3 linked regions of the Roseimicrobium gellanilyticum genome follow. The protein of the gene in region 2 interacts with the protein of the main gene of each other region in a pairwise test. Links are inferred from orthologs where the notes say so. Each region holds a gene or a part of one and is shown on either strand. Other genes may lie near its edges.

Region 1 (6,250 bases), on a different replicon or contig from region 2:
TGGCGACCATCCTGCTCCTCGTGCCAGCGGGCATCGTGGCACTGAACCACCACCTCACCACCTCGGGCAAGCACAGCCTCATTGAGACCAGCCCGACCCTGCGCTTCATCTTCGTGGGTTCCGCCTCGTTCCTTGTGACGAGCGGCATCGCGGCCCTCATCAGCAACTTCTGGACGGGCACGAATTTCCAGTTCACCTACGCGGAATACGGCTACCACCTCGCTGCGGTGTACGCCTTCTTCAGCATGACGATGTTTGGCGCCATCTACTACATCACACCGCGTCTCGCCGGTTGTGAGTGGCTCAGCGCCCGTCTTATCCGCAATCACTTCTGGTTCTCCGTGTATGGAATCACGGCCCTGGTGGCTTGCATGGTGATTGGTGGTCTTGCCCAGGGGCAGAGCCAGAACAATCCCGACAACTGGAACCAGCCCTTCATCGGCAGTGTGATCAATGCGCGTGGCTACCTGGTGGGTCGCGCTCTTGCCTGGGCCTTCATCCTCTGGTCGAACTTCTGGTTCTTCACCCATCTGGTCTTCATGGTCCTCGGCCTTGGCCGCCGCAGCGTGGCTCCCACCCTGCTGGTGCATGACCATCACGACGAGCGCCCCGCCGCTGTGCCCGCCCCGACTCATCCCCCGGCTTCCGCGACGGCCTAAACTTTCCCTCCACGTAGCATGACTGGTTCCCGCAAGTTTCTTTTCGGCCTGGCCGGCGCCTTTGGCGTTCCCTGGCTGCTGCTCGTCATCATTCCGGTGATCAAAGCGCAAAAGCTCACCCCTGAAGCCTACGACAAGGATCGTGACGGCATCGAGGGTGTGTACCCCTCCACCTCGATCGACCGCCAGGGTCAGCTCGTGTACATCTCGGAAGGTTGCGCCCAGTGCCACACGCAGATGATTCGTCCCAGCTTTGTCGGTATTCTGGACGGCTGGAAGAAAGGCTGGGGCAGTGATCAAAGCGACCAGCCCAAGCATGCCGTTCGCCCCAGCAAGTGGGAAGACTACATGGGTGAGCCGGTGGCTCCGCTCGGCATTCAGCGCAATGGTCCCGACCTTGCCAATTATGGCTACCGTGCCCCCAAGGAGCGCGCCGCCATCCACCTGAAGCTGTATGCGCCGCGTGCTTCGAAGACGAATGCCTGGAGCATGATGCCCTCCTACCGTCACCTCTACAAAGTGAAGGCGATTGAAGGCAACGGTTCCTCGCACGCCCTGGAATTCCCCGAGGACATGGCGAAGGAACTCAAGCCCAAGAAGGGTTTCGAAGTGGTGCCCACCCCCGCGGCGGAGCAACTGGTCGACTATCTGCTGTCACTCAAGAAGGATGCACCCGTGCCCGGCGAAGTCGTGGCTGAGGACGCGAAATAATCATTGAGACATGAACGAAAACGCTCCCCAGAATTTTGATTCCACCGACCTTGACCGTCTGCATGCAGCGGTGAAGCGCGAGAAGCCGGACGTGCGTCCTGGCGCGGAACCTTCGCCCCTTTGGGTCTTCATCGCCACCATGGTGGCCATGGTCTTTGGCGGTGGTTACCTCGGTGCCTATGTCGGCGGCTTCGGTTTCGACCGGAATTCTCCCTTCGATGGCACTCCCAAGGATGTTCGCCCTATCATTCAGACGGAAGGTGGAGAACTTGATCCCTTCCAGTTCGCCATGAAAAAGGGCGCTGGTGTGTACAACATCTGCGGTGGCTGCCACGGCGCCGCGGGTACTGGCCAGCCCGGTGCCATTCCTCCGCTCGCCGGCTCCGAATGGGTGCTCGGTGGCACAGAGCGTACTACTCGCGTGATTCTTCACGGCCTCGGCGGCGCGGTGCAGGTCAAGGGTGTTACCTACAATGGTGTGATGCCTCCGCAGGGTGCGCTTTCCGACAAGGAAATCTCCTACGTGCTCACCTACATCCGCAACTCCTGGGGCAACTCCGGCCACATGGTCACTCCGGAAATGGTGAAGAAAGTGCGTGAAGAAACCGCCACCCATGCGGCTGCCTACACCCAAGCCGAGCTCGATGCTTTTAAGGACAAGGACATCGAAGGCCCGATTCCTGCCGGTCCTGGCGCTACTGTAGCCCCCGCCGCTGCTCCCGCTCCTGCCAAGTAACCTTTTCCGAAACCCACTTACCAAGTACAGGTCAGCTCCTTTATCTCATGAGCTCTGCGACTGCCACTCACGACCACTCTCACGCCGATCATGCGCACGAGCATGATCATCACCAGCAGAGCTGGCTCTACAAGTACATCTTCTCGACCGACCACAAGGTCATCGGCATCCAGTACGGATTTACCGCGATGGCGTTCCTGCTGTTCGGTTTCTTCCTGATGATGGTCATGCGCTGGAGCATTGCCTTCCCGGGCCAGCCGATGCCGATCTTCGGTGCCATCATGGGTGAGCGCTGGGCTCCTGGCGGTGTGGTGACTCCTGAGCTCTACAACATGTTCGGTGCCATGCACGGCACCATCATGGTGTTCCTCGGCATCGTGCCCCTTGGTTTCGCTGCTTTCGGCAACTACGTGATGCCCCTGCAAATCGGTGCGGTGGACATGGCCTTCCCGAAGCTGAACGCCTGGAGCTACTGGCTCTATTTCATCGGCGGCCTCATGATGATGATCAGCTTCTTCCTTCCGACGGGCGCTGCCCAGGTGGGTTGGACGAACTACTCACCGTTGGCCACCACGGCCCAAATCGACGTGAAGGACCTGTTCTGGACTGGCCAGACGCAGTGGCTCATGGCGATGGTAATGCTCATCTCCTCCTCGCTGCTCGGTGCTGTGAACTTCATCACCACCCTGCTGAACCTGCGCTGCAAGGGCATGACCTGGATGCGCATGCCGTTCTTCTGCTGGGCGATGCTCGTGACCGCCTTCCTGCTGCTCCTGGCTTTCCCCCCTCTGGAAGTGGCCGCCATTCTGCAGCTCTTTGACCGTCTCTTCGGTTCCAGCTTCTTCCTGCCCACTGGACTTGTGGAAGCCAACCGTCACCTTGACATCGCCGGCGGTGGTAGCCCTCTCCTGTACCAGCACTTGTTCTGGTTCCTGGGTCACCCTGAGGTGTACGTGCTCATCCTTCCGGCCATCGCCATTGTGGCGGAGGTCATCCCGACGAACATTCGCCGTCCGCTGTGGGGCCATCGCACGATGATCTACGCAGCCCTCGTGCTGGGCTTCCTGAGCTTCATCGTGTGGGCACACCACATGTACCTCACCGGCATGGGCTCGGTGGTGAGCACCTTCTTCCAGATCACCACGGTGTTGATCTCGGTGCCCTCGGTGATCCTGCTGACCTGCCTCATGATCTCCCTGTGGGGTGGTTCCATCCGCTTCAATACGGCGATGCTGTTCGCATGCGCGTTCCTCCCGATGTTCGGTATCGGTGGTCTCACCGGTCTGCCGCTGGCCTTCAGCTACATCGACCTCTTCCTGCACGACACCTACTATGTGATCGGTCACTTCCACTACGTGGTGGCGCCGGGTACCATCTTTGGTCTCTTTGCAGGCATCTACCACTGGTACCCCAAGATCACGGGACGTTTCATGAATGAAACTGCCGGTCGCTGGCACTTCTGGCCCTCCCTGGTGTTCATGAACCTGCTGTTCGCGCCGATGTTGGTGCAGGGTATGGCGGGCTTCCATCGCCGCTGGCACGATGGTGGTGCTGCCTTTGAAGGCACGACCCACGGCAGCATGTGGATCTCCGAACTCGTCGGGGGTGTGTTCAAGCTCTTTGGCTTCCACATGTATGATGGCAAGGGTAACGACATCACGGACACCCTGATGATTCTCAACCCGCTGATGTCCTTCGCAGCATGGGGACTCGCCCTGTCGCAGGTTCCTTTCATCATCAATCTCTTCCTGAGCATCAAGGGTGGCAAGAAGGTGACCTCGGACAATCCTTGGCAGTCCACCACGCTTGAGTGGGCAACACCGACGCCTCCCGGACACGGCAACTTCCTTGAGGATCCGGTCGTCTACCGCCAGCCCTATGAGTACAGCGTCCCCGGCGCCGAAACGGACTACACACCCTCGTGGCTTCCTGAAGGTGCCAAGGTGGAGGACAAACTCACCCACGCAAAGCACTGAAGTTCCTGATACCCGGCAGCATCGCGACCGTCTCCGTCTCAATCTGACAACCTGCTTCTCTCTCTTCTGATGGAAATCCCATACACCGTAAAAGCCAGACCGGACACCGGGCTGTGGAATGCCAAGATTGGCGTCTGGCTCTTCCTCGCCTCCGAAGTCATGCTCTTCGGCGGCCTGTTCTCCGCCTACATCTTCCTGCGCCTTGCGCCAGAAGGTCCCTGGCCGGTGCAGGTGCTCACGGTGAGCTGGGGATTCTGGAACACCCTGATCCTGATTCTATCCTCCGTGACCGTGCTTCAGGCATGGGTCGCGCTGAAGCTGCGGAAGTACAATCTCTTCCGCATCTGGATGGCCCTCACCATCTTCTGTGCTTTCGCCTTCCTCGGCATCAAAAGCATCGAGTACAATGACAAGTTCCATCACTACGGTCTGCGCCTGCATGACGGCTCGGTGATGGAAGGCCACTTGCCTCACGAGGCAGACGGTTCCCACGGCAAGTACAAGATCACGTTCTCCGACGTGACCACGGTGACCCTGGCCAGTCGCCCCATGGACATGGGTCTCTTCGGCATCAGCTTCTTCCACAACGGCTCGGACGGAGAGTTCTTGAAGTACATCACGGAAGGTGAACCCAAGTTCAAGACCGAAGACGGCGCGGAGATCACCCTTGATGAAGCCAAGGTGAAGGAATTGATGGACCACGCCCGCAGCAAGGAACACAAGGACGAGAAGGGCGTTTGGAAGCCCATCGCCTCGGTGAAGCTCACGGCGGTGAAGCCCCTGAAATTCACGATCCCTGCCGGCAAGATGTTCGACAACTCCTGGACGGAGAAGAATGCCTACCTTCGTGACGGCACTGTCCTCGAAGGCAAGCTCACGGATGACGCTGTGAAGCTCGAGGTCGACAAGCTGGACTTCCGCTGGCTCTTCCCCCACCACGAGAAGGACGAGGAGAAGGCTTTTGCCGCCGCCCTCAACGCAGATCTTTGGAAGCACATTCCCAATGGGGCTGAATTGAAGGAGAAGTTCAAGACGCACCGTGCCCACCATCTGGATCACTTCCACAAGAAGCACGATGCTGATCTTGGCGGCAAGGCGGTTCCGAATCCCATGAACAACGACGACTTCGTGCGCAACACCTATTCGGTGCTGCATGCGGAGCTGGAGAAGTTCTCTGCGGGTGGTGCCACGCATGAACCTGCAAAGCATTCCAGCAATCAGGACGCCAATGGCACTGCCTCCCGGGTGGCTGCTCTGGAACAAGGCGCTGCGCATGATGCCTCCGGCGGTGGTCACCACGACCATCCCACGGTCACTGTGCCCCACAAGGAAGTGGCCCACTTCTCCAACTTCACCCCGAAGTGGCATAACTACTACGCCATCTACTTCTGCATCACCGGCCTTCACGGTTTGCACGTTCTTGCTGGCGCGCTCGTCCTCTCTTATTTCCTCCTCTTCGGCAAGAAGCTGTATGACAAGGATCCCGAGCACATGGCAAACCGTGTGGAAGTAGGCGGCCTCTTCTGGCACTTTGTGGATCTGGTGTGGATCTTCCTTTTCCCGCTGCTGTATCTCCTCTAGTCCAGCGCTCTTACCTGTTCCGTACAAATTTTAGACTGATTCAACATGGCACACGACCATCACGACCACGACAGCCCTGAAGCGATCCGCAAGGCATCGAATATGATCTGGATCGTTGGACTTGTCCTTGTATTCGGCACGGTTGTTACCGTGTGGGCAAGAGACTGGGATATGGGTACCCGCGGTAAAAACATTGCCTTCGGCATGCTCATCGCAACCATCAAAGCCTCGTTCGTGGGACTGATCTTCATGCACTTGAAGAGCGAGCGTGGCCTGATCTACAAGTTCCTCTTCTTCACGGTCATCTTCGCCATCGGGTTGTTTGTGCTGACGTACCTCGCGTGGGCTGACCCGCTGCATTCGCACATCATTCCGGCCGTCGAGCACGGTTAATAAGTCACTTCTCTTCACGCGATGTCTCTCAAGGGTTTCCACATCCTGTTCATCACCTTGGCCTTCCTTTGCACGGCGGGCTTCTGGGGGTGGGCGGTGGTGTTCGCGGAGCGCGCGAAGGAGCTGGGCGTGTCCGCCATGGCAAATTTCAGCGGCTCGCTCGCCATCGCGTTGCTGGTGTACGGCATCTGGTT
Region 2 (6,256 bases):
TCTCGCACGTCTGCGTTTCCGCGACGGCCTGTCGCGTTTCACCACACACTCCCGCAACACGCACCAATGGATGAACAGCTCGATTCATCTCCTCCGCCGCGAGGGAAAGCACCGGCTCATACAACCCCACACGCGGATCGCGAATGGCAAACTGCGTGGTATGCACTCCCACCGCGAGGCCACCCACACCAGCCGCGATGTAGTAACGCGAAAGCGCACGCTGACGCCGCTCATCGAGCTTCCTCGCGGAGTTCAAAGCAAGCGGGTGCGCAGGAATGGCGACCCCCTCGTCCAGCATGGCACGAATCCCCAGATTCATACCTTCAGCGCATAGTGGATCTGCCGCCCCACTTCCACGAATCCGCATGAGGGATAGAGATGCTGTCCCACAACATTGTTCGCCATGGTCTCAATCATCACATAGGCCAGGCCTTCACCACGGCAGTATGCAACCGCATGGTCAATGAGTTTGCGCCCAATGCCCCGGCCCTGAGCAGTGCTGTCCACCGCCAGATTGGGAATGCGCCCCTTCCCTACACCGGGGTCAATGCGAGTGGTGATGTATCCCAGCACTTTCCCGTCCTCCTCCATGACGAACACGCCAGCTGGATTCACCTCGCAATCCTCATCCACCTGTCGGGCCTTGCGCCAGCGCCAGTCATGTCCAGCGAGCGGACCAAAGTTGCGCTCCACGTTCTGGTCGATCGCGGTGCCATCGAATCCCTCAATGGTGATGCGTCGCATCTGTTCCAAATCATCGGGCTGGTAGGTTCGTATGTTCATGGTCCGATCAGAATTTTCCGTCCGTGGCTTCGAAGTGCGTAGGCTTGTTGATGGTAGCGCCTCCCTGTCGAAGCCATTGCGCCGTTGCTTGCATCATCTCTTCGAGGCTCACCTCTGGCGGTCCGAACCACTCGTAAGAACGTGAGGCATCCCAAAGCCATGCTCGCTCTCCTTCAGTTCGCGAGATGATGGGCTCCTTTCCCAGTAATTCACCAAAACGCCCGGCCAGCCACCTTACAGACACACGCTCCAGCCCCGTGGCATTGAGTGCCAGCGGTGGATTCGAGGTGTAAGCCAGACTTTGGATTGCCCGCGCATTCGCATCGCCCTGCCAGATGACATGCACGGCGCCCATGCTCACATCCACCGGTTGCCCTGATGCCACTTTCCGCGCCACATCCAGAAGGACGCCGTACCTCAGGTCATTCGCATAGCAGAGCCGGAAGAAGAGCACCCGTGTGCCATGCTGCTTTGCGTAGTGCGTGAACACCCGCTCACGCCCCACACAGGTGGCAGCATATTCACCGGGAGGATTCAGGGCATCCTCCTCTCGCGAGCCCGGGCCACTCAATGGCACGAGTGGATACACACATCCCGTGGAAAAGACCACGATGCGTGACCTGGCATAGCGCTCCGCCACATTCGCCGGCACGAGAGTATTCATCACCCACGTGAGCTCCGGGGCCTCCGTCGTGCCAAACTTCTGCCCCGCCATGAAAATCACGTTCGGCACCTCCGGCAGGGACTGGACCGCAGCGCGCTCCAGCAAGTCACATGGGATCACAATGACCCCATGACCTTCGAGTTCAGCACGGGACTTTGCATCCGAGAAGCGTGAAACAGCGAAGACCTTCCTCTCGTGCTGGCCCAGCTCATCCAGCCCCCGCCGCACCATGCGCGCAAGCGTCGGCCCCATCTTACCGCCAGCGCCGAGGATCGCCACATCGCCTTCCAATGCCCGAAGCGCCTCGCGCACTCCGCTGGTCGGCAGACTCAGGAGATCTTCAAGCTCAGTGGTGTTTGTGGGTTGCTGCATGCGCACAGGTGGACGGCTCCACATGTACGCAGCAAGCGTGGACTTTTAGCCTGTCACCACATCTTGGTGACGGAATCATGATTTGAGAAGACATTCCGCAGTCTTCGCAGTCTCCAATGCACATCAGCAGTTCACAACCGTCGCCTACGCGACGTCAGGCAGAGAGCTGCTGGCGCGTCCAGGGAAGCTTGTCCCAATTGGTCGCCTGCACTTCGCGGGGAAACGGGACCGTCTTCTCCGGATAGTAGAAGCTCCATCCCCGTGTAGCACGCCGCACCCCCATGATGAAAACATTGCCAAACTGGCGGCCGAGGTTGGCTACCATTTCTTTTGCGGCAGCCTGATCCGGCACGTCAGTTTCGTCCACTCGAACTGCTGTAAAGCTGAAGCCATTCGCGCAAACGTAGTCGCATCGATCGATTTCGTAGGAGGACAAGATGTTCATGCCCGCATAAACACCTGAGAGCCGCTTCCAATTAGTTTCTTTTTCTTCCGGATGTTTTTTTACCCGAAGTGATATTTTTGTGCCGCCAATTTCTACAACTCGAAGCAAAAAGAATCTTGTGATGTGCTAAAAATTTCGTGCGATTGCAACACCTGCTGTTACCCGCGCAATCTTCGCGAAATCCCATCCACCAATCGCGCCCCCGCTTCACGCAGTGTCGCCTCGCTCTTCGCAAAGTGAAAGCGAACCATCTGCTTCGTCGGCTCGCGGAAAAAGCTGGAACCCGGCACGCCAGCCACACCGGCCTCTGTCACCATCCACCCGGCTGCACTGGTGTCATCTGCAAAGCCCAGCTCAGACACATCCAGCATCACATAGTAGGCCCCCTGAGGCTCCGTGTAAGTCAGTCCTGTGTCGCGAAGGAGTTTCAAGAACACCTCACGCTTCAGGCTGTAGAGATCTCTCAGTCCTTCATAGTAGCTGTCGGGAAGTTCGAGTCCTGCGATGGCCGCCTCCTGCAGTGGCGCTGCGGCGCCCACGGTGAGAAAATCATGCACCTTCCTTGCCTGCCGGATCACCGGCGCGCTGGCCTGTACATATCCCAGGCGCCAGCCGGTGATGGAGTACGTTTTGGAGAGTGAATTGCAGGTGATCGTCCTCTCAAAAGCCCCCGGGAGCGCGGCGAAATGCACGTGCTCATGGCCAGCATACACGATGTGCTCATACGGTTCGTCCGTGATCACAAAGGCATCATGCTCCTCAGCCAGCCGAAGAATCTGCAGCAACTCCTCCCGTGTGAATACCTTGCCCGTGGGATTGGAGGGATTGCACACGATGATGGCCTTGGGCTTCTGCTGAAACGCCTTCACAAGCTCTTCCATGGAAATGCCAAAGTCTGGTGGCATCAGTGGTACAAAGATGGGCTGCGCCCCGGAGAGAATCGCGTCGGCCGCATAGTTCTCGTAGAACGGGGAGAACACGATGACCTTGTCCCCCGGATTGCAGGCAGTCATCATGGCCACCATCATCGCCTCCGTGCTGCCACAGGTCACCACCAGATGCTCATCCGGATCCAGAGCCAGCCCGGAAAATCGCGAAATCTTCGCTGCCAGGGCCGCTCGGAATCTCGGCGCCCCCCAGGTAACCGAGTACTGGTGGAAATCCCCTCTCGTTGCCCGCTCAAGCGCCACCAACAATTCTTCCGGTGGACCAAAGTCAGGGAACCCTTGTGAGAGATTGATGGCCCCATGCTGGTTGGCCATTCGGGTCATGCCTCGGATGACCGATTCGGAAAAATTCGTGAGGCGCGTAGAAGTGTCAGGCATTCGCGTGCGACTTAACCGAAGCCCACCGATTCGCAAGTCTCCCACCCTGCATCCAGGTCAGACCGGCAAAAGCCTGGCGTCCCCGTCAGGAATCGAACCTGAATTTAGGGTTTAGGAAACCCTCGTTCTATCCGTTGAACTACGGGGACTTGTTAATTATGAGAACTTTACATCAATCAAATCGCCCCTAAAACCCCAAAGTTGCACCAAAAGTTGCACCTGCTGGGTCGTAAGTGCGTTGGTGTTTCGGGAGGTTTGAGAAAGTGGCATGAGCGGCTGAAGATGGCGAATTCTACGACCAAAGCAACACTCTTTCATTCACCTTAAACACTCCCGTACGGGGGCGTATCGTCGTCAAAGTTGCCTCCAACCACCCCCTGAATAACTTTTTCCCGGTACACTCACTTGGACCTGGAAACCCAGCACCGAATTCACGTCAAGGTAGGCACTCTGCTACCACCTGAGTAAAGCCCCCGGCTAAATCGCTCAATGCCTCAAGTGCGGAGACAACCACAGACCTGAAAGCCCCACCCTCAAACGAAAGACACGATGACAGAACGCGAAACACTGCAACGAATCGTAGATGACACGAACAAGCTGGCCCGGCTGTTCTATGCCTCGCAAGGCTACCACGGGCTTTCAACTGAAAGACGAAGAACCTGATTCGATAGGTCTAGCGTAAAAAAAGTTCCGGCTAGGCATGGAGCTTCGCCGGGTGCCTCAACAACAGACAATAGGACTGTTCCATGCTTCTCATCGTCGTCAGACCTCATTTTGCATCGGATTACTGTAATCGAATCCTCAATTGCAGAGGGACCGAAGCGCTCCCTACAATAGCTAAGAAAAAAGGGTAGGACTTCGGTGCGGCGTTGAGTCAGCACATCCTTCACAAGTTCTTGTCGTGTAAATTGGAGGGCCACCCTGCCCAACATGCTGGCCCAGTCTTTTGATAATCCAAGTTCGAAGTTCATAAGGGGAAGACACATGCAACACCTCCCAAATAGGGCGTCGGGATGCCTATTGGCACCGCGGTAGACTACGAAGCGAGCACTAACTGTCCATTTCTTTTCAGTCTGTAGCCTCTCCTAAAGCACTGAAGAAGGCGGTTGAGGGTTTGCCGGATTTTACAGTCTTAAGGGTGGAGGCTCTCACACCAACACTACGGAAACCTTGGTGACGACCTAATCCACCAGCGGATCTATTCCGCAATCTTGACACAGCTTTTTGTACCTCTCGAGGTGACGCGACTTCACCCTCCGATAATTGTCGCCCAGAGTCTGATTAAGAAAGATCTCCCGGTCAATTGCCTCGATGAGATTCCAATCATAGCGCTCACCCTTTTCCGGCTCTCCCGCAAGCAAACTCAAGCTATCCCTCCGATGGAAGACAAGGTGTTCCCCGCGAATATGAGTCAAAATTTGCTCCAATGGCTCTCGCAGATCGACGGTCGCCATTGGTGATTTCTTGAGCACAAAAGAGTACACACGATCCAACCGCATGGGCCACAGGTAGTACAATGCGGCTCGTTCCTTAGCACCCAGCCATGCCCACGGTACCTTGAAGGGCTCATAAACGATCCTTCCAGTCACCCGAGCACGAAATTCGTAAAAGTACGCGCTTCGCTCCCAATTGTCTTCGAACAGCTGCCACGCACTGGAACCAAATCGATTTTCGGGATCATTCCACCACCACAATCCAGATTTCTCAAGCTGATCTTCCTTCGGCTTACTGTCTCCAAATTCAAACATTGGCGCTCCTTGGTACGCAAAAGACAACTTCCGGGGCCCCCCGGGGCTACTATCACCCAACGTTCGGGCAATTTCCACAATCACAGAGCCAGGTACACTTTCTCCCAAAGATGCACCTTGGGTCAGCCATTCTTTAACGCGAGGTTTAGTCCATTGCTTTGCGGGGATGCTCCCAAATCCAATCCTCGCTGTCCGATTACCGAACAATTCCCCTAGGCAGTCGGAAGACCGGTCAGTAGGCGCGTTAGCTCGAATATAACGCTCGAATAGATGTCCCCTCTCCTCTATCGACGCCGACTTCCAGCCTTCATTCTGAGACATCATTGCACCGTACCAAGTTAGCGCCATCTTGTGCGATGGAAATGTCAAGGCTGGTGCTTTGTTGATGTCAGCGTATCCCCGAATCAGAGAATGGATCTTGCGCTCAAACAAGGTTCTATCGACCGCGCTGGCCGAGGCCCCCGTTCCGCTAGCGTTCATACTCTGCATGTCCGCTTTTACACAATCAAGGTCAGGTGCCAGAAGCTTCAAAAATGGCTCAACAAACCCCTCAGAAATTCGTAAGAGCGCTTCTACCCAGTCGGCGTCCCCGATTCTAACCAAGTAGCAGCGATAGCGGTCAGTAATTTCACATGCGACTGGATAGGCGGACCAATCTTGCGAAAGAGATACATGAAGCGCTACGGCAGGGATAAGCCCCATCCGCACTGGCGGCCTCAGCACCACAAGGCTGCGCCTGACTGCTCCGCTGGTAAAGCCTGTGGAATCGGCTGCGGTGCTTCTTAGAATAAGGTACTCACCCTCCACTGGAACAAACTCCTGAAGGTTCCAGATCTGGGGCAAATCTATCCCGGAAATTCGCACTCCCTTCACCTCGCCACCTACAGCGAGGGATCGTAGTTGTGAAGCGCTAATTGTT
Region 3 (7,420 bases), on a different replicon or contig from region 2:
TCGTGTTCCACGGCGCAGGCTCCGCGGACGACCTCTCCCCCGAAGCCAAGGCCAGGGAGCAGTACGACAGCTACGTGAAGTACGGCCGCATGCTCGAAGACATGCTCAAGGGCTACGGCGCGAAGCTGGGCTGATTTCGGAGGTTAGACCTCCGGCCTGACAAAGGGCGTTGGGCATCCTGCCTGGCGCTCTTTTTTGCTACCAGGCATCCACACGGGTAGCCTTCCTACGGACAATTTCTTCGTGATGCCCAATCAGGATAGGAAACGGACACGACAGATCCAGATGCTGTGACGCGAAGCGTCCTTGGACTGCGTGCAGCCTGCTGCCGCTTTCCAGAGTCCACAGCCTGCTGTGGCGATGATGATACTCGCTCGTGAGATGACGCTTCTAGAAAAGCTTGGCGACTTCGTCGCGGAGGAGCGTGCAGCAGGCTGCACTTGAGGAAAGCGGCAGCAGGCTGCACGCAGTCCAAGGCCTTCGGCACAGCTTCCATATCCACGCCCTCACGTTCGCGCACCCTGCGGAACACTTCGAGGTACCATTCATCCTGCGTGACTCGTTGGTGCCCCGTCTCGTCTTACGCCATGAGCATGGAAGAATGAATGAGAGGTGCGGTATCGGGATTCAACCATTGAGCTCAAAACGCCTTCTTGAGCACCCGCGAGTTCCTTCCACTGCGGTCGTACGCCTCGCGTCTCTTGGCAGGCAGCGTATCCACCGGCACTTCCTTGTAGCCCATCTTCTCCTCGAAGAAGCGGAAGGCCTGGGTGCTGAGCGCGAAGATCCACGCACAGCCACGCTGGCGGGCAGTGTCCTCGGCGAAGGCCACCAGCTTGCGTCCGTGCCCCTTGTTCTTGTGCGCGCGACGCACGAAGAGGCAGGCGAGTTCCGCCGCTTTCACTCCGCCATCGAGTTCATACACATGCACGGCGACGCTGGCCACCGGGTTGCCGTCCAGCTCAAGCACGTAGAAGTCGCCGATGCTCTTCTGCATCTGCTCGCGCGTGCGCGGAGCGAGTGCGGCATCTTCCACACTCTCACGCATCATCGCCTGCAGCGCAGGAATGTCAGACGTGCGCGCCTTGCGCAGGTGCTGGTAGTCATCCGCATGGATCATGGTGCCGACGCCTTCGTTGCTGAAGAGTTCGGCCAGCAGCACTTCGTCCTGCCGTCCATCAATGATGTGCACGCGGGGCACGCCTTCGTTACAAGCGAGAGCGGCGTGCTTCAGCTTCGAGAGCAGGCTAGGGTCCGCATTAGAGTCCTTGCGCTTGGCCATCTCCCGCGCCTGTCCCACGGAGATCTGGGCGAGGCGCTGCCCAGCGGCATCCACCAGACCTTCTTCCGCGACGAAGATGACCTTGGCAGCATCCAGCTCCAGCGCCACGTCCACGGCGACCTCATCCGAGTTCACGCGCAAGGTAGCGCCACGGCCATCATATCCCAGAGGCGGCAGCACGGGGATGATACCTTCCTTCAGCATCGCCAGGAGCATGCGCTGGTCGACACGTTCGATACGACCGGTGTGAACCAGGTCGACGCCCTCAATCACACCGGCAGGGTGCACGGCGAGCGCATTGGGAACGGCGACACGCAGTTCCAAGGCGGTGAGGTCACCCATCAGTTCGCTGGTGAGTCGGGAGATGGCATCCGCGCTGACTTCCAGCGTCGCGGCATCCGTGAGGCCCATGCCGTCGTCACTGGTCAGCTTCACGCCGCGCAGGTCCGCGAGTTCCTGGATCTGCTTACGCGCGCCAAAGACCACGACCACCTGAATGCTCAGCGACTGCAGCACGGCAATGTCCTGCAGCAGGCTGTGGAAGTTCGGCAGGCGCATGACGGCGCCGTCAAAGGCAATGACAAAGATGCGTTCCTTGAACTGGGGAACGTATTGGAGAATGCCTCTCAGGTCTTCAAATCTCATTGAGGGAGCGGAACGTGGTCGCTGGGTGGGGTTGAGAAAGGTGGAATGCGAATGTGAAACACCACAGTACTGCTTCTCCCTTGTTGCTCAATGGGAACCTGTGGTGGTTTGAGCGTCAGTCCTTCTATGATGCGGCGGCAGCGACGGCGACGAACTGAAGGATGCACGTAACGGAGCGCTTTGCGTCTTGGAGTGCGGTGGCAAGCTTCAAGCGCGACACCGCTTTGAGCGGAGTTTGAGCAGGCTCCAAACTGGTGAAACTCACCAAGAATCCTGATGCCGGACTTTCAGAAGGTCTGGGGAGTTTGAGCGAAAAACGGGTGTCGGGATATTGCGTCTCTTCGTTCAAAGCGGTGTCGCGCCTTAGCGCTTGCCACCGCACTCCAAGACGCAAAGCGCAGATCCAACTCCTGGAAAATACGACAGCCGCATTCCCCTGTCACACGCCCGCACGCGGAGTGTGCGGACCACCATCACCCCACCCACTCCTGCAGGTCCTCGCGCACCTCGTCGCTCAGTTCCACGCTGTACTCCTTCCCGGCATTCAACACCGCTTCACGTCCGCTGGCCACGGCGATGCGGAACTGCACCTTGGTATTCCCCGGATGCGCTTTGATGATGCCGAAGATCTCCTCCAAATCCTGCTCACTGTGGTCCGCGGAGTTCAACCGCAGCACCAGCATGCCGTTGGTGGAGAGCTTGCCGTTGCCATTGCCGTTCTTCGGCTTCGCGCCTTCCTTCGGTTCCCTGGCCGGCTTGAGCGGCTTGATTTCCTGAGCTGTCAATCGAATCGCGTCGCTGCGATTGTCCTTCTCCGTGCGAGCGCGGATGCCCACGGCGGCGCCGGAGACCATGATGTCTTTGAACTTCTCGTAGGTGTCATTCCACGCGATGCACTCCACCGAGCCGGTGAAGTCTTCCAGAGCGAAGGTGGCGAAAGCGCGGTTGTCCTTCTTGGTAAACTTGATTTCCAGGCGCTCGATGGTGCCCGCGCAGAAGACCTTCTGCTTCTCCTGCTTCATCTCCTGCAGGTCCATGACACGCGTCACATTGTCCTTTTCGAAGACGTAGCGATACTTGTCGAGCGGGTGACCGGAGACAAAGAAACCCAGCAATTCCTTCTCAAAGGCCATCACCTCTTCTTTCGTCCACGGTTTCGGCTTCTGCGCTGCCGTCACCGTGTTGCGGGTGGCGCCCATGTCATCGTCGCCAAAGAGACTCACCACGCCGGCGCGGCGCTCCTTCTGCCGCGAAGCGGCCGCTGAGAGCACCTGGTCGATGCGGGCAAACATCGCCGCGCGATCCTCCTTGGTGAAGTCAAAGGCGCCCACCTTGATGAGCGCTTCCATGAGCCGCTTGTTGATCGCGCGCGAGTCAAGTCGCTGGCAGAAATCCTCCAGGCTCTTGTAGGGCCCGTTCTTCTTGCGCTCTTCCACCGCCTGGGACATCGCGCCCTCGCCCACGTTCTTCACGGCAGAGAGACCGAAGCGGATGGCCTCCGGTACCGTGCTGTCGCCGATGCACTCGGGGGCGAACTTCAGCGCACTCTTGTTCACGTCCGGCGGCAGGATGGTCATGCCCATGCGCTGGCACTCGGAGACGAAGCTGGAGATCTTGTCCGTGTTGTTGACTTCATAGGACAGCACCGCTGCCATGAATTCCACGGGGTAGTTCGCCTTCAGGAAGGCGGTGCGGTAGGTGACGATCCCGTACGCAGCGGAGTGCGACTTGTTGAAGCCGTATCCTGCGAACTTCGCCAGGAGGTCGAAGATGTCGTTCGCCTTGCGGTCGCTGATGCCCACCGTCTTGCCACAGCCCTCCACGAAGATGGCTCGCTGCTGGGCCATCTTCTTCTCATCCTTCTTACCCATGGCGCGGCGCAGTTCGTCCGCAGCACCGAGGGTATAGCCGGCGAGGAGGTTGGCAGCCTTCTGCACCTGCTCCTGGTAGATCAGAATGCCGTACGTTTCCTTGCTGACGTCCTCCAGCAGCGGGTGGAGATACTCCACCTTCTGCTCACCCTTTTTACGCTTGATGAAGTCCGGGATGAGGTCCATCGGGCCCGGACGGTAGAGCGCGAGCAAGGCGATGATTTCCTCGATGCGGTCCGGCTCGAGCTGCTTGCACGTGTTGGACATGCCTCCAGATTCCATCTGGAACACGGCGACCGTCTCGCCCTTGTGCAGAAGCTTGTAAGTGTTCAGGTCGTCGAGTGGAGCCTCCTCGACTTTGAAGTCCGGGAATCGCAGGCGCACGAACTGCACCGCATCATGGATCACACTGAGGGTCTTCAGCCCCAGGAAGTCCATCTTCAACATGCCCACATCCGTGAGCGGGCCCATGGCGAACTGGGCCACCACTTCCTCCGCGGCGCCGAGCGTCAGCGGGATGAAGTTGTCCAGCGGCTGGTCCCCGATAACGATACCCGCCGCGTGGATGCCGGCGTTGCGCGTCATGCCTTCCAGGAAGGTGGCGTACTGCCAGAGCTGCTGTGTGGCGGACTCCTCCGCGATGGCCTTCTTCAGCTCGGGATTCTTTTCCACCGCATCCTCGAGCGTGATGTTCAGCTCAGCGGGAATCATCTTGGAAATGCGGTCCGCATCCCCGTAGCTCATGCCCAGCACGCGACCCACGTCGCGGATCACACTCTTCGCGCCCATGGTGCCGAAGGTGATGATGTGGCTCACGCTGCGCATCCCGTAGTGGTGCCGCACGTAGTCGATCACCTCCGGGCGTCGCGTCTGGCAGAAGTCGATGTCGACGTCAGGCGGTGACTTACGCTCAGGATTCAGGAAGCGCTCGAAGATGAGTCCGAACTGCAGCGGGCAGATATCCGTGATGCCCAGGCAATACGCGACCAGTGAGCCTGCCGCCGAGCCACGGCCCGGTCCTACGGGAATGCCGTGCTCCTTCGCCCAGTTGATGAAGTCCCAGACAATCAGGAAGTAGCTGGTGAAGTTCATCTTCGACATGATGCCCAGCTCGTAGTCCAGGCGCTCACGCAGCGCGGTATCATTCTCGGCGCGCTCCGCGCCGTAGCGCGTCGCCAGCCCCTTGAGGCTCAGATCACGCAGGTAGTCATTCCGGTCGATCCCATTTGGAGGCTGGAACTGCGGATACTTCTCAATGCTCGCGGAGTCGAGCTTCATGGTCACGTTGCAGCGCTCCGCGATCTCCAGCGTGTTGCGACACGCATCCTCGAATCCTTCGAAGAGCTCGTACATCTGCTCCGCCGTCTTCAGATAGACCTCTGGCGAGTAGTGTTTCCGCTTTTCGTCATGCACGTTGGCGCCTTCGCCAATGCAGATCATCACATCGTGTGCCTCATGGTCCTCCTTGTTCAGGAAGTGCACATCATTCGCAGCCACAGTCTTGAGCCCAAACTCCTTTGCGAACTCCGCCAGCTTCACCATGCAGGTATGCTGCTGGGAGCTGCCGTGATTGTGCATTTCCAGGAAGAAATTATCCGCACCGAAGATGTCGCGGAGTTCCACCACACTCTTGCGCGCCTCATCCTCACGATCGGAGAGGATGAATTCATTGATCTCGCCGTTCAGGCAGCCGCTCAGGCAGATGAGTCCCTTGGCATGCTTGGCGAGGAGCTTCTTGTCCACACGCGGTTCGCTCTGATACAGGCCCTCGAGGTGGCCACTGGTCACCAGCTTCACCAGATTGGCGTAGCCTTCATTCGTTTCCGCCAGCAGGGTGAGGTGGGAGGAGCGCTTTCGCCCTGTCACCTCCTTCTTGTCCTCCATGCTCCCCGGGGCCAGGTAGATTTCGCAGCCAATGATGGCTTTGATCCCCGCCTTTTGGCAGGCTTGGTAGAACTCAATGGCTCCAAAGAGATTGCCATGGTCCGTCATGGCCACGGCGGTCATCCCGAGCGCTTTGACCCGCTTCATCAGGTCCGGAATCCGCACTGCCCCATCGAGCATCGAGTATTCCGTGTGCAAATGAAGATGAACAAAGGATTCAGGCATGTGTGAGGAAGGTGCGATAGGGCAGGCTAAATGCGAATGCAAGGTGGTGGGCCAAAGGACTTTTTAGAGCCACCAGACACGATTCTATGGGTTTCTACGTACGAGGACAACTTTCCGCTGGACGGCCCGCAACTTGCTGGCTTTTTGCCTGCCCTTCCAACCCACTTTCCCCATGCCCAAGAAGACCATCCGCGACATCGACATTTCTGGCAAGCGCGTCCTCGTGCGCGTGGACTTCAATGTGCCTCTTGAAGAGAAAGATGGTGCCATGGTGGTGACGGACGACACTCGCATCAAGGAGACGCTCCCCACCCTGAACTACCTCATCGAGAAGGGCGCACGCGTCATTCTCGCCAGCCACCTCGGCCGCCCGAAGGGCAAGCCGGACCCCAAGCAGTCCCTCAAGCCCGCCGTCGCCAAGCTTTCCGACCTTCTCGGAAAGCCCGTCGCCTTCGCGGATGACTGCATCGGCAACGAAGCCAAGTCCAAGGCGCTCGCCCTCAAGGACGGCGAAGTCCTGGTGCTGGAGAACGTGCGCTTCCACGCTGGAGAAGAGAAGAACGACGCCGCCCTGGCCAAGTCCCTCTCCGAGCTGGCTGAGGTGTATGTGAACGACGCCTTCGGCTCTGCCCACCGCGCCCACAGCTCCACCGCCGGTGTGGCTGATTTCCTTCCCGCCGTCTCCGGCCTCCTCATGGAGAAGGAGCTGGCCTACCTGCACGACGAGCTGGAGAACCCCGAGCGCCCCTTCGTGGTGATCCTCGGCGGCGCCAAGGTGAATGACAAGATCGAGGTCATCAACCGCCTGCTCGACAAGGCGGACACCATCATCATCGGCGGCGGCATGGCCTACACCTTCCGCAAGCTGGTGCAGGGCATCTCCATCGGCAAGAGCCTGTACAAGCCTGACTGGGAACCGATCGCACAGGCCGCCATCGACAAGGCGAAGAAGAACGGCGTGAAGCTCCTCATCCCCGTGGACGCCCTCATTACGGACGCCTTCGACTTCGACGCCAAGAAGCTCGGCGAGACCAAGTACACCGGCGTGAACGAGAGCATCCCGGACGGCTGGGAAGGCGTGGACATCGGTCCGGAATCCGTAAAGCTCTTCGCGGAAGAGGTTTCCAAGGCCAAGACCGTGGTGTGGAACGGCCCCATGGGGGTCTTCGAAATCAAGACGTCTGCCAAGGGCACCTTTGACATCGCCGAGGCCGTGGCCGCGAACTCCGGCGCCAAGACCATCATTGGCGGCGGCGACAGCGTGAAGGCCGTGAAAAAGGCCGGCGTGGCAAACAAGGTCACTTTCATCTCGACCGGCGGCGGGGCGAGCCTCGAACTACTGGAGGGCAAAGAACTGCCCGGAGTTGCTGCGCTACAGGACAAATAACTATATTCACTTCCCCATCAGCACCTTTTTTCTTGCCGACTGATTGACGATTTTCTGATACTGCAGACCCGCCTACTCCAGCCCCCAAATGCTCCCTGTATTCCGCAAACCGATTGTCGCCGCCAA

The links.
Region 1: the proteins of DES53_RS11060 (region 2) and DES53_RS01450 interact in binary tests that used the Escherichia coli proteins (3 or more experiments, as listed by UniProt). The link is inferred for Roseimicrobium gellanilyticum from one-to-one orthologs.
Region 3: the proteins of DES53_RS11060 (region 2) and dnaE interact in binary tests that used the Escherichia coli proteins (3 or more experiments, as listed by UniProt). The link is inferred for Roseimicrobium gellanilyticum from one-to-one orthologs.

What each region holds. Positions count from the first base shown.
Region 1 is NZ_QNRR01000001.1:356,483-362,732, forward strand. What follows is about bases 1,715-4,617. They hold DES53_RS01450 (cytochrome c oxidase subunit I), read left to right. Parts: upstream 1,715-2,153; coding sequence 2,154-4,082; downstream 4,083-4,617. Other genes in these bases: DES53_RS01445 (c-type cytochrome), read left to right, coding at 1,715-2,106; DES53_RS33665 (cytochrome c oxidase subunit 3), read left to right, coding at 4,152-4,617. Outside these bases: DES53_RS01435 (cbb3-type cytochrome c oxidase subunit I), read left to right, coding at 1-659; DES53_RS01440 (cbb3-type cytochrome c oxidase subunit II), read left to right, coding at 678-1,370; more of DES53_RS01445, read left to right, coding at 1,381-1,714; more of DES53_RS33665, read left to right, coding at 4,618-5,663; DES53_RS01465 (cytochrome C oxidase subunit IV family protein), read left to right, coding at 5,709-6,056; DES53_RS01470 (hypothetical protein), read left to right, coding at 6,078-6,250. UniProt on the Escherichia coli protein: Cytochrome bo(3) ubiquinol oxidase is the terminal enzyme in the aerobic respiratory chain of E.coli that predominates when cells are grown at high aeration.
Region 2 is NZ_QNRR01000003.1:254,173-260,428, forward strand. Bases 1,507-4,415 are described here. They hold DES53_RS11060 (pyridoxal phosphate-dependent aminotransferase), read right to left. Parts: upstream 3,590-4,415; coding sequence 2,423-3,589; downstream 1,507-2,422. Other genes in these bases: DES53_RS11050 (NAD-dependent epimerase/dehydratase family protein), read right to left, coding at 1,507-1,819; DES53_RS11055 (hypothetical protein), read right to left, coding at 1,974-2,264. Also shown: DES53_RS11040 (dihydrodipicolinate synthase family protein), read right to left, coding at 1-319; DES53_RS11045 (GNAT family N-acetyltransferase), read right to left, coding at 316-783; more of DES53_RS11050, read right to left, coding at 791-1,506; DES53_RS11070 (hypothetical protein), read right to left, coding at 4,771-6,256. UniProt on the Escherichia coli protein: Shows aminotransferase activity with methionine and histidine as substrates, and to a lesser extent also with phenylalanine.
Region 3 is NZ_QNRR01000004.1:100,041-107,460, reverse strand. Bases 2,201-6,273 are described here. They hold dnaE (DNA polymerase III subunit alpha), read right to left. Parts: upstream 5,908-6,273; coding sequence 2,401-5,907; downstream 2,201-2,400. Other genes in these bases: DES53_RS12945 (phosphoglycerate kinase), read left to right, coding at 6,080-6,273. Also shown: DES53_RS12960 (sugar phosphate isomerase/epimerase family protein), read left to right, coding at 1-134; argA (amino-acid N-acetyltransferase), read right to left, coding at 641-1,927; more of DES53_RS12945, read left to right, coding at 6,274-7,294; tpiA (triose-phosphate isomerase), read left to right, coding at 7,383-7,420. UniProt on the Escherichia coli protein: DNA polymerase III is a complex, multichain enzyme responsible for most of the replicative synthesis in bacteria. This DNA polymerase also exhibits 3' to 5' exonuclease activity. The alpha chain is the DNA polymerase catalytic subunit.